3 regions of the Vibrio sp. JCM 18905 genome follow, and region 2 is predicted to be linked to each of the others. Evidence: riboswitches for the same ligand, from Rfam matches in the RefSeq annotation. Region 2 holds a riboswitch; each other region holds the start of a gene.
The links. A riboswitch is a leader RNA that binds a small molecule or an ion and turns the genes downstream of it on or off. The one in region 2 is predicted to bind thiamine pyrophosphate.

Region 1 (4,222 bases), on a different replicon from region 2:
GCCCATGGTTTTGGCAAGATCGAGATAGCCGGTGGGGGTGTTGCGCAGTCCGTCGTAACAACAAGTTGTTACAGGGAAAAAGATGATGATCGCCGCCATCACCACTTTTGACGCGATGCCGTAACCGAGCCAAAGCATCAATACGGGCGCGATAGCAAATACTGGAATGGCTTGGCTAGCGATAAGAATCGGCAATAGCCAGCGTTTGAGCGGCTCGAACATCAGCATTTGCAAAGCGAATAGCAAACCCATTGATAAGCCGAGTGCGAGGCCAAGTAGGATCTCTTGTGCGGTAACCCAAGTGTGTTTGAGTAGCACGTCGTATCGAGTGACTAATCTATCCAATACTTCAATCGGCGAAGGCAAGATGAAGCTTGGCATGTCAAACACCACTACAATGAGTTGCCACAAACCTAAGATCACGGCTGCGCTGATTAGCAGACGCAATGCCGGATGAGTTACGCGTTCCTTTTTACTGATACGCGCCGAAACGGAGTTGTACTGAGTCATATCACTCATAGTCTTTCTCCAATTGATTCAAAATCGCTTGTTGTAGAGTTGCGCATTCTCCATCGAGAGATCTTGGTGGCTTGGCGTCCGGAACAACCAAGTGCTGCGCTTGAGCAGGCGTGCCTTGTAACACATAGAGTTGATGCGCCAATCGCACTGCTTCTTGCGGATCGTGCGTAATCAAGACAACGGTTTTGTCCTTTAGTAGCTCGGCAGAGAGAGTTTGCAATTTGTGGCGAGTCACGGCGTCCAATGCTGAGAAAGGTTCATCCATCAAAACCAAAGGTTTGTCTTGCATCAGAGTGCGAGCAAGGGCTACGCGCTGTCGCATACCTCCAGAGAGTTGAGCGGGTTTGGCGTAAGCGTAATCTGCTAACCCAACGTGCTCTAACAAGTTGAGAGCACGTTGTTTCTCATCCGCTGGATTTGAATTGGCGTAAGAAAAGCGCGAGCTAAGGCAGACGTTATCCAGCACGTTAAGCCACGGTAGCAATAAATCCTGCTGAGCCATGTAAGCGACACGGTCATGCAGTGCGGCGCCATCGGTTGTGATGAGTTCGCCATGCCAGTCAACTTGGTCATCCAGTAGGCCAGCTAAGTAACGCAATATCGTGGTTTTTCCGCAGCCACTTCGCCCGAGTAATACCGTCCATTGACCGATAGGAATGACCATGTTCACTTTCGCTAAAGTCGGTGTTTGGCTGTCTTTGTATTGCAAACTGGCGTCGGAAAGCTGAATGCCAATCGCGTTAGCGAACATAGGTATGACCCGCAAAGAAGTGATGTACTGGTCCGTGACCTTTCCCCACTTCCAACTCATCCGCATGAGCGATGGCTTGGCTGATGTACTGTTTTCCTAAATGCACAGCTTTGTGCAGGTTGTTGCCTTGACCAAGGTAAGACGCAATAGCGGAAGACAGTGTACAGCCCGTACCGTGGGTGTTTTGGGTTGGGAAACGCTTGGCGCTGATTAACTCGGCACTGTTTTGCATGATCAGCAGATCGTTGCTGTTTTCATCTTCTTCAAGGTGACCGCCTTTGAGCAGAATGGCTTTGGCACCAAGCGCACGAAGGTCGTCAATCATGTCACTCATTTCTGCCTCAGATTGAGGTACAGGCTTACCTGTCAGTGCTGCACCCTCTGGCAGGTTAGGAGTGATGATGTCTGCCAAAGGAATTAGTTCTTCTTTTAATGTGCTGATTGCTGATTGCTCAAGCAGCAAATCGCCGCTGGTGGCGACCATGACAGGATCAATCACAAGATGTTTAGGTTGGTATTGCTTAATCTTGTTAGCAACGACTTTAATGATATTCGAATCCGCCAGCATGCCGACTTTTACCGCCACAATATTGAGATCGGTAAACACCGCATCGAGTTGGCTTTCAACGTGATCAAGTGGGATCGGGAAAATCGCAGAAACGCCTTGCGTGTTTTGTGAGGTGATGGCGGTAATCACTGAGCAGGCAAAGCTGCCAGTGGCGGACATCGCTTTGATATCGGCTTGGATGCCTGCGCCGCCGCCGCTGTCGGAGCCTGCGATGGTTAAGACAACAGGGGTGGTTATAGGTGATTGTGCCTGCTGTAAAGATGGCTGTGATTGCTGCGTCATGGTCGCTCCTACTACAAGACGTATAGGAACTGACTTTGACCGTTGTGGATAGATCGATTGTTCGATCGTTTCGCTCGCCGAAGAGGAGCGGCGAAAGGCAAAGTGCGCATAGTTCCCTACGTCAGTGCTAACTGAATCAGGTTCAACGGGTCTCGAATCTCGATCTCAGCCAACGCTTATCGCGTGGCCCCCCGACTATTTCGCTCGGATGATAGCAGGACCCTTGTAGAAGGGATACGTTTTTTGAGAGTAATTATTATTGAGTATTCAATTATGCGAGGTGAGTGATAGAGTAAGCATCTAAATGGTTCGTCGTGTGGAATTTACTAGTGCAACGCTCTGGTGAAAGAGCTGAACCTGGAATATTTAATAAATAATCGTGGTCTCGCTAAGCAAGGATTAGCACAAAACAAGGTTAAAAAACTGTTAAAATTTAACGCGTTGCCAATTTAACTTTGTTGAACTTTTCGACAGTTAATTAGGAAGGCTAAGACGATCATCGAGCAAGGAGACTTCATGCTTAATTCTGCAACAGCGAAGTCAGTGATCGATCATGCTCTCTTTTTAGGGGCTGATTTCGCTGAACTATTCGTTGAACATCATCAAACTAACACCGTCCAGATCGCATCTGGTGAGGTGGACAAGATCAATTCGGGGATTGATTTTGGTATCGGTATTCGCCTCTTCTTCGGTCACAAAGTGCTTTATGGATACACCAATAGCACGGACGAAGCCGAGCTAAAACGCGTAACCTCATTGCTTGCGGCAAAAGACAAGCGTGAGCAAATCGCGTCAGCAGGTTCTTTAAATTTGAACCGCTACCCAATCCAACACGGTTGCCGCATGCCGTTAAGTCAGGATGCCAACTTAGATTCAAAAATCGCGTTTCTATTGAAAGTTGACCAAGCTGCGCGTGCAGAAAGTGAGTACATCAGCCAGTTCATTGGTAGTGTGCTTCAGCGCGAGCAGCAAGTGTCTATCTTCAACTCAGAAGGTTTGCATGTAGACGATACGCGTCACTACATTCGTGTGGCGGGTAACACCGTTGCTCAAAAAGGTAATGAGCAGTCTTCTGGTATGGAAGGTCCTGGCGCTCTTGCGGGTTGGGAGTTCAGTGAACAGCTTGATGCAAAAGAGCTAGGTCAAACTATCGCGCAACAAGCGTTAGTAAAACTTGGCGCGGATGCTTGTCCATCGGGTGAAATGCCGGTGGTGATTGGTAACGGTTTTGGCGGCGTAATCTTCCACGAAGCTTGTGGCCACTTGCTAGAAACCACTTCGGTTGCGAAGAAAGCGTCCGTATTCCACGACAAGATGGGCGAAATGGTTGCTCACACCGCAGTGAATGCAGTCGATGATGGCACCATGACCAACGAATGGGGCTCGATTCACGTTGATGACGAAGGCATGAAGACTCAGCGCACTCAATTGATCAAAGACGGTAAGCTAACCAGCTTTATGGTCGATAAAATGGGTGGCATGAAGACAGGTTATGAGCCAACAGGGTCTGGTCGTCGCCAAAACTATAAGTTCGCACCAACCTCACGCATGCGTAACACCTTTATCGAAGAAGGCGAGCATTCGCTTGATGACATGCTGGCAGGCATCGAACGTGGTATCTATGCGAAGAAGATGGGCGGTGGCTCGGTTCAACCAGGTACGGGTGAGTTTAACTTTGCTGTTCGTGAAGCTTATCTCATTGAAAATGGCAAAATCACCAAACCTCTGAAAACAGCAACGCTGATCAGCACGGGTCCAAAAGTGTTGAAAGAAATCAGCATGGTCGGCAAAGACATGGCGCTTGCGCCGGGCATGTGTGGTTCAGTAAGTGGTTCAGTACCAACAACAGTCGGTCAGCCAACGCTGAAAGTCGATAGCATTCTGGTAGGAGGCGGTAACTAATGAGCCAAGAACAACAACTTCTTAATGCGGTTAATTACGTCCTATCAGAAGCAAAACGCCAAGGTGCAGAAGCGGACGTCATTGTAAACCGCAACAGTAGCTTTTCTTTGAAAGCGAACCAAGGAAAGCTAGATGAGTACAAAGTAAGCTCAAGCCAAGTTCTGGGTGTTCGTGTTGTGAAAGATGCGCGTGTTGCAACA
Region 2 (4,222 bases):
TTAGAGTTGGAAAGCTAACGCTCTCTCCTTGTGCTGACCAACCAACTTGAATACCGAGTCGGTTATCTTCCAGTACTGGTGTGGGGAAATCATCAAATTGGTTAGCCCACTGAGTAGTTCGCTCTCCGTCGAAGTTGTCATTCAACAGTGTTTCACGTGAAACATTCGCTTGTTGAGTTAGCATTCCTCGAGCAAGTGTTAACGCATCTTCGATAGGAAAATCGAGTACTGTCAGCGCTACTATCCAAGCAAGGTGATGTTCGGGATCGAACATTGCGTTGGGTTTGGACTTAACGGAAAGCGCTCTCACTTCGTCGTTAAAGGGGTGACGCCAGATATCAAGCTGATGCACTTTCTCCTTTTTATCGGAAACCTGAGTATCAGCAATACCAATATAAATCGCTTTCGACGGTTGCTTAGCACACGCTTCTACCGACAAAGTAGAGCGGTAATAAAGCACAAATAAACTCTCATGTTCAGAGTCATATCCATCAATGAGATCAGTCGTTATGTGTGTGGTCTGTTGGTCGCGAACAAGCTTAATAGATTGAGTTGGGCTCACGCCCAACTCAATGTCTTCGATTATAAAACCCTGTTCTTTCGCCAACAACAAACATTGCTGAACTAAACCTGTCAGTTCAATCAATGATGACGGAATAAGGATTTTGCTCATTAGTCACTTACCTCGGCATGTGCTGCTGGGTGGTATAACTCAGAACCTGACTCTCTAAATTCTTGCGATTTCTGACGCATCCCCTCAAGAGGATCATCAAGCATTTTGATCGAGATAGCTTGGTCCGCAGCAACTTGCTCAGTATCTTTCGCGTATTCTCGAACCTCTTGCGAAATCTTCATCGAGCAGAACTTTGGTCCGCACATCGAACAGAAGTGAGCAACTTTTCCCGACTCTTGAGGCAAGGTTTCATCATGGAAAGCGCGCGCGGTTTCTGGGTCAAGTGACAAGTTGAATTGGTCTTCCCAGCGGAATTCAAAACGTGCTTTAGAAAGCGCGTTATCACGAACTTGTGCGCCAGGGTGCCCTTTAGCCAAATCAGCAGCGTGAGCAGCAAGCTTGTAAGTGATCATGCCTACCTTCACGTCTTCTTTGTTTGGTAAGCCAAGATGCTCTTTAGGTGTTACGTAACAAAGCATCGCACAGCCATACCAGCCAATCATGGCAGCGCCAATTCCTGACGTAATATGGTCGTAACCAGGAGCGACGTCTGTCGTCAGTGGACCAAGGGTGTAGAACGGAGCTTCATGGCAGTGCTCTAGCTGCTCTTCCATGTTCTCTTTGATCATGTGCATTGGAACATGGCCAGGACCTTCGATAATCACCTGTACGTCGTATTCCCACGCAACCTTAGTCAACTCACCAAGAGTACGAAGCTCCGCAAATTGCGCTTCGTCATTAGCATCGGCAACCGAACCAGGGCGCAGACCATCACCGAGAGAAAGTGCCACATCATACTTGGCACAGATTTCACAGATCTCTCGGAAGTGGGTGTATAAGAAGCTTTCTTGGTGATGCGCTAAACACCATTTCGCGATGATAGAACCACCACGAGAGACGATGCCAGTAACACGCTTTGCAGTCATTGGCACATAGCGAAGTAGTAAACCGGCATGGATAGTGAAGTAATCAACGCCCTGCTCTGCTTGCTCAATCAGAGTATCGCGCATCACTTCCCAGTTAAGGTTTTCGGCAACTCCATTCACTTTTTCCAGCGCTTGATACATAGGTACGGTACCGATCGGAACCGGGCTGTTACGCAGAATCCACTCGCGAGTTTCGTGGATGTTACGTCCAGTAGAGAGATCCATAACGGTATCCCCACCCCAGCGTGTCGCCCAAACGAGCTTCTCAACTTCTTCCTCAATCGAAGACGTCACCGATGAGTTACCGATATTGGCGTTCACTTTGACCAAAAAGTTACGTCCAATGATCATTGGTTCGGATTCTGGGTGGTTGATATTAGAAGGGATAATCGCGCGACCTTCGGCAACTTCTTTGCGAACAAACTCGGCGGTAATGTCTTTTGGAAGATTAGCTCCAAAGCTTTGACCAGGATGCTGTTGATTCAGCACATCATCACGGTACTTGGCACGACCCAAGTTTTCACGCAGCGCGATGAATTCCATTTCTGGGGTGATAATACCTTTGCGAGCATAGTGCAGTTGAGTGACGCATTGCCCATCTTTGGCACGTCGAATACGTGGTAGATTACCGTAACGAAGATCGTCTAGTGTTTCGTCTTCTAAGCGTTCTTTGGTGTACACCGAGCTTACTTCATCGAGTAACTCTGTGTCACCACGCTCTTCAATCCAGCTTTCTCTTAGCTTTGGTAAGCCGCTATAAAGGTCAATATCGTAGTTCGGATCAGTATAAACACCTGACGTATCGTAGACTCGGACGGCTTCATTCGGCTCGAAAATAGGCGCTTCTTTTGTGCCACCAATCAGACTATCTGCTAGCGCTATTTCACGCATAGGTACACGAACATCTGGACGTGAACCTTCTACATATACTTTTGTGGAATTTGGGTACGGCTGTACCGAGAGTGTTTCAATAAACTGTTTTGCTTCCAGTCTCGCTTGTTTGCGACTCGACATAGCATTTTTCCTTGCTTTGTTATACTAGATAAAAAGTAATTGGATAAAAATGCTTGGCGGATAGATGCGACAAGAGGAGTCAAATTAAGGCTAAATAAAGCTTAAGTAATTTGCCTATAACAACATTCGACTATTTGATAGGTCAACCAGAAAGAACTCCGGTATAAATATCTTCTCTTGTTCCCTTCGCAGATTCTAATCTGATCAGGTTCAACGGATCCCGAATTAACGGTCTCAGCCTTATGGCACTCCGACAAGTGATATCAGTATATAAAAACGGCCTGGTTAAACCAAGCCGACCTGTTTAATTTTTAACTACTTTGCTAGCTGCGCATCAATAATTGGAAACCGATCCACGCAGCAGAGATGCTCAGCACCACATTTAATAAAATATTTAACCCCATCTTAAAAAACGCACCTTGCTGCATAAGTAAAACATTATCCATAGAAAAGGTGGAAAACGTCGTCAGTGCCCCTAAAAAGCCCAAACCAATCACTTGTCGCCAAGGTTCTGTTGCCAACAGTTCATTGTCGAACGCAGCAATCAACAAGCCCATGATAAATGAACCAACCACATTAACGGTTAGCGTACCGTATGGAAAACTACGCCCCAATAAAATGACACACAGTTCAGATATCAAGTAACGAGAACACGCACCGAAAGCACCACCTAGTGCAATAAAACCAAGAATGGAAAACTGCCCCATAATTCCCCCAACACTATTGATGACGATATTGTAACCAAAACTAAAGCAATATTGATGGTGAAATTTTAGAATTCGACAACGTATTGCATTTAAAACACGCTGAGATTAAAAAAGTTACAGGAGTCACTTTACTTCAATATACCCCATCAAACCGGTTTTCATGTGCTCAATAACATGGCAGTGATACATCCAACGTCCAGGGTTGTTAGCAACAAAGGCAGCTTTGGCACTGCCATTTTTTCCAAGTAAAACCGTATCGGTATGGAACGGTTCGTCGAGTTTCTTTCCATCTAACTCAAGAACAGTAAATGTATGCCCATGAAGATGAATAGGATGATGATATTGAGTAACGTTCTTCAAATTGAAGATATAGGTTTTTCCAAGCTCCAATGTTGAAAGTGGCGCAGGGATATTATCTATGCTCATTCCCTCCCAAGCCCGTTTGTTCATCAGCCAGAATTTAGGTATCGCTTTGCCCGATTTATCGACAGGAGTGATCGCCCCCTCCCATTCAAACACATAATCGATTTGCTCCGCATTTTCCAAATCAAGATCAGGCACAGGGTTGAGAGGCAATAAAGGCAGTTTCTTGTTGCTTGGCAGGTCAGACTCAACAACTTCAAACTCACACAAAGAGAATGGGAAGCGCCCTTTCATTTGACGCACATAAACACGCTCTCCAGCCTTCGGAGCAATCAATCCGATACCCAATCTCATTCCCGGACCAATTTTGTGTTGAGTGAGCCTATAAGGCGTTTTAACTGGATTGCCATCGATAGCAATAACCCAAGCCTCTGTGCCTTCAATCGCGATCGGATAGGTAATGGTGTTATCGACATTAGCAATTCTTAATCGCGTAGTCGCGTTCTGCTTCAGCGTATAAACAGGCTCATGAATACCAT
Region 3 (4,222 bases), on a different replicon from region 2:
TTTACCCACCGATGAGCACGTTGCTTGAGTCTCAAGGTATTGAAATTATTGAAGGCTTCGACCCGTCTCAACTCGACCCTCAACCAGACCTTGTGGTGATTGGTAATGCCATGAGCCGTGGTAACCCATGTGTTGAACATGTGCTCAATACCAACATGCGCTACACCTCTGGTCCGCAGTGGCTCAACGAGTTTTTGCTGCACGATCGCTGGGTATTGGCGGTATCGGGTACACACGGTAAAACGACTACGTCGAGCATGCTGGCTTGGATACTCGAAGACTGCGGTTATCAACCTGGTTTCCTAGTTGGTGGAGTACTTGGTAACTTTGGAGTCTCTGCTCGTTTGGGCGAAAGCATGTTTTTTGTCGTTGAAGCGGACGAATATGACAGTGCTTTTTTCGATAAGCGTTCTAAGTTTGTGCACTACCATCCTCGAACCTTAATCATGAACAACCTTGAGTTTGATCATGCAGACATCTTCGATGATCTAGAGGCGATCAAGCGCCAATTCCATCATTTAGTGCGAACGGTTCCCGGCAATGGCTTAATCTTAGCTCCGAAGCAAGACCAAGCTTTGGCGGATGTATTAGAGCGTGGTTGCTGGACAGAAAAGCAGTTTTCAGGTGTTGATGGCGACTGGCAGGCGCACAAATTAGTGGTCGATGGCTCAAAATTTGAAGTTGCTCTACAAGGCGAGAAGGTCGGTACCGTCGAATGGGATTTGGTGGGTGATCATAACGTTGATAATGCGTTAATGGCGATTGCCGCGGCGCGACACGTTGGCGTAACGCCGGAGCTTGCGTGTCAGGCTCTGGGCCGTTTCATTAACACCAAGCGCCGTCTTGAGTTAAAAGGTGAAGAGCAAGGTGTGACGGTTTACGATGATTTTGCGCATCACCCAACGGCAATTGAACTCACCGTCGGTGGTTTGCGTAACAAGGTAGGCGAAAAACGCATTCTTGCCGTGTTGGAACCTCGTTCTGCCACTATGAAGCGCGGCGTGCACAAAAACACACTCGCGGATTCGCTACACAGCGCAGATGAAGTGTTCTTATTCCAACCAGACAACATCGAATGGTCGGTGCAAGATATCGCGGAACAATGTCAGCAACCTGCTTTTGTTGACGCTGACATCGATAACTTTGTAGCGAAAATCGTTGAACGTGCGCAGCCAGGTGACCAAATCCTCGTGATGAGTAATGGTGGCTTTGGCGGTATTCACGGCAAGATCCTCGAGCAACTTAAACAAAAAGCCTGATTTTATGCAAAACAAACAGCAGCAAGCAGAAAAAGCCATCACTTTAGCGTTAACTGGAGCATCTGGTGCGCCTTATGGTCTGCGCCTTTTAGAATGTTTGGTCGCGGCGGATTATCATGTCTACGTTCTGATCTCTTCAGCGGCTCGTGTCGTGATGGCAACCGAACACAACCTTAAGTTGCCAAGTGGGCCTGAAGCCGCAAAGCAAGCGTTGGTGGAGCATCTCAACTGTGATCCAAATAACATCACCGTTTGCGGTAAAGATGACTGGTTCTCACCGGTAGCGTCTGGCTCTGCGGCACCCAAGCAAATGGTGGTTTGCCCATGTTCAGCAGGAAGTGTTGCGGCGATCGCGCATGGTATGTCGGATAACTTGATTGAGCGCGCCGCTGACGTGGTGATGAAAGAGCGTGGGCAGTTGTTGCTCGTCGTTCGCGAAACACCATTTTCAACGCTGCATCTGGAGAACATGCACAAGCTATCGCAAATGGGCGTCACCATCATGCCAGCGGCTCCGGGTTTCTACCATCAGCCAAAGAGCATTGAAGACTTAGTGGATTTTATGGTGGCGAGAATTCTCGACCACTTAGGTATTGAGCAAGGTTTAGTGCCTCGTTGGGGTTATGACCAGCGTTCGTGAGCTGATTGTGTAACCACTCAAATACCTTTACAATCCATCCAACTCATCGGGGAGCAAACCCATTTAGCATTGAGTCAATCAATGCATTTGGGCGCTGAGACCTAAGTGCTTTACTAGGGACCCGTATTACCTGAACCAGATAATGCTGGCGTAGGAATTGAGTCTGGATATTGGAAGTCCTTAATAGCCGCCTCAACCCTGTGCCGCTCAACTTATTTCTCTGAAATACTCATGGAGAGCGAGCAGTGAAAACCACTTCAAGTCTGATTGCCTTAGCTGCAATTACTTCAACTTCAGCGTTTGCTGCTGAAAACCCATTAACTATTTATACCTACGATTCTTTTGCCGCAGATTGGGGACCAGGTCCTAAAATCGAGCAAGCTTTTGAAGCAAAATGTGGCTGTGACGTTAACTTCGTGGCGTTGGACGATGGTGTGTCGATCCTGAATCGTCTTCGTCTTGAAGGCGGTAATAGCAAAGCCGACATCGTGTTAGGTTTGGATAACAATCTGATGGCAGAAGCGAAGAAAACCGGTCTGCTTACCGAGCACAATGTGGATACGGCTAACACAGTGTTACCAAATGGTTGGAGCGACACGACGTTTGTACCGTACGATTACGGCTACTTCGCGTTTGTGTACAACACAGAGAAACTGGCTAATCCGCCGAAAAGCATGAAAGAGCTGGTGGAAACGCGCGACGATTTGAAAGTGATTTATCAAGATCCGCGTACGTCAACGCCGGGCCAAGGCTTGATGCTGTGGATGAAATCCATTTATGGCGACGATGTGACGCAAGCGTGGCAGAAGCTAGCGAGCAAAACCGTAACGGTCACGAAAGGTTGGTCAGAAGCGTATTCCATGTTCCTTAACGGCGAGTCGGACTTAGTGCTTTCTTACACTACGTCACCTGCGTACCACTTAATTGCGGAAAACGATTCAAAGTTTGCGACGGCGAATTTTGCTGAAGGTCACTACATGCAAGTTGAAGTCGCCGCTAAAGTGAAAGGGGCAAAAAATTCAGAACTTGCTGATCAATTTATGAATTTCATTTTAAGTGATGAGTTCCAGTCAGCGATGCCAACGGGTAACTGGATGTACCCTGTTACTGACGTTGAGTTACCTAAAGGTTTTGAAACCTTGAGCGTTCCAAACAAGTCGTTGAGCTTTAGTGCTGATGAAGTGGCAAAAATGCGTAAGTCTTGGATTCGCGAATGGCAAAGCGCACTGACATTTTAGCTGACGTTCCACCCCTCATCTGAATGAGATAGGTTTTACCTTTGAATTCTGTTCCAAAAATAGGTTTAGGGGTCGCGATGATCATCGCGACCTTTGTTGTTTCTGCCCTAGGTGCTTTGATTGTTCAAGCCCCTTCACTTGATGTGTCTGTGGTATGGGACGACCCGTATTATCAACATGTCACCAAGTTCAGCTTTTACCAAGCTTTTCTTTCCACATTGCTCAGTGTTGGCTTGGCCATTCCAGTTGCGCACGCGCTTTCGCGTCGCCAATTTATTGGTAAATCATTACTGCTTAAGCTGTTTGCATCGACGCTAGTTTTGCCTGTTTTGGTTGGTGTTTTCGGGCTATTAGCGATTTATGGCAACAGCGGTTTGTTAGCGCAGTGGCTACAGAGTTTCGATAGCAAACTGCCATTTTCTATTTACGGTTTGAACGGCATTTTACTCGCCCATGTGTTCTTTAATTTACCTTACGCGGCGCGCTTGCTGTTGCAAGCATTAGAATCTATTCCTGCCGAGCAACATAAGCTGTGTGCGCATTTAGGTATGAACCATTGGAATAAGTTTCGTTGGGTGGAATGGCCGCGTTTAAGACAGCAACTTCCCCACGTTTGTGGTTTGGTATTTATGCTGTGTTTTACCAGTTTCGCCACTGTAATGGCATTGGGGGGCGGGCCAAAATCTACCACCATTGAATTGGCAATTTACCAAGCGATTAAGTTTGATTTTGATTTACAAGCTGGGGCGTTATTGGCGCTGTGGCAGATGCTGTTATGTGGACTGCTTGCGATTGGAGTGCAGAAGTTAACAAAGCCTGTTTCTATCAGTGCTGGCAGCACATCGGTACAGCAATATTTAACGAAGGATCATGGGTGGTCAAAAGCTTGGGATAGCTTTTGGATCATAGGTGCCTTTTTACTGGTGATACCACCGTTATTGATGGTGTTACTGAGTGGCATCAACCAACAAGTTTGGACGGTGTTAACCGATGAACGTTTTTGGTCTGCGTTATCTAACTCACTCAAAGTGGCAGGGTTAGCCAGTGCGCTTGCGGTCGCTGCAGGGGTGTCCATACTATTGACC

Region 1: another riboswitch for thiamine pyrophosphate. It lies ahead of thiD (bifunctional hydroxymethylpyrimidine kinase/phosphomethylpyrimidine kinase); the one in region 2 lies ahead of thiC (phosphomethylpyrimidine synthase ThiC).
Region 3: another riboswitch for thiamine pyrophosphate. It lies ahead of thiB (thiamine ABC transporter substrate binding subunit); the one in region 2 lies ahead of thiC (phosphomethylpyrimidine synthase ThiC).

What each region holds. Positions count from the first base shown of each region.
Region 1 covers NZ_AP043878.1:662,327-666,548, reverse strand. Annotated here, with positions in the region: gene ACZ5ZC_RS02895 (ABC transporter permease) at 1-519, opposite strand, end outside; gene ACZ5ZC_RS02890 (ABC transporter ATP-binding protein) at 512-1,270, opposite strand; gene thiD (bifunctional hydroxymethylpyrimidine kinase/phosphomethylpyrimidine kinase) at 1,260-2,120, opposite strand; TPP riboswitch at 2,217-2,324, opposite strand; gene ACZ5ZC_RS02880 (TldD/PmbA family protein) at 2,637-4,022, shown strand; gene ACZ5ZC_RS02875 (TldD/PmbA family protein) at 4,022-4,222, shown strand, end outside.
Region 2 covers NZ_AP043880.1:162,534-166,755, reverse strand. Annotated here, with positions in the region: gene ACZ5ZC_RS17410 (thiamine phosphate synthase) at 1-673, opposite strand, end outside; gene thiC (phosphomethylpyrimidine synthase ThiC) at 673-2,613, opposite strand; TPP riboswitch at 2,778-2,876, opposite strand; gene crcB (fluoride efflux transporter CrcB) at 2,937-3,320, opposite strand; partial or broken gene ACZ5ZC_RS17395 (multicopper oxidase domain-containing protein) at 3,444-4,222, opposite strand, start outside.
Region 3 covers NZ_AP043879.1:266,047-270,268, forward strand. Annotated here, with positions in the region: gene mpl (UDP-N-acetylmuramate:L-alanyl-gamma-D-glutamyl-meso-diaminopimelate ligase) at 1-1,259, shown strand, start outside; gene ACZ5ZC_RS09515 (flavin prenyltransferase UbiX) at 1,264-1,899, shown strand; TPP riboswitch at 1,937-2,073, shown strand; gene thiB (thiamine ABC transporter substrate binding subunit) at 2,145-3,137, shown strand; gene thiP (thiamine/thiamine pyrophosphate ABC transporter permease ThiP) at 3,179-4,222, shown strand, end outside.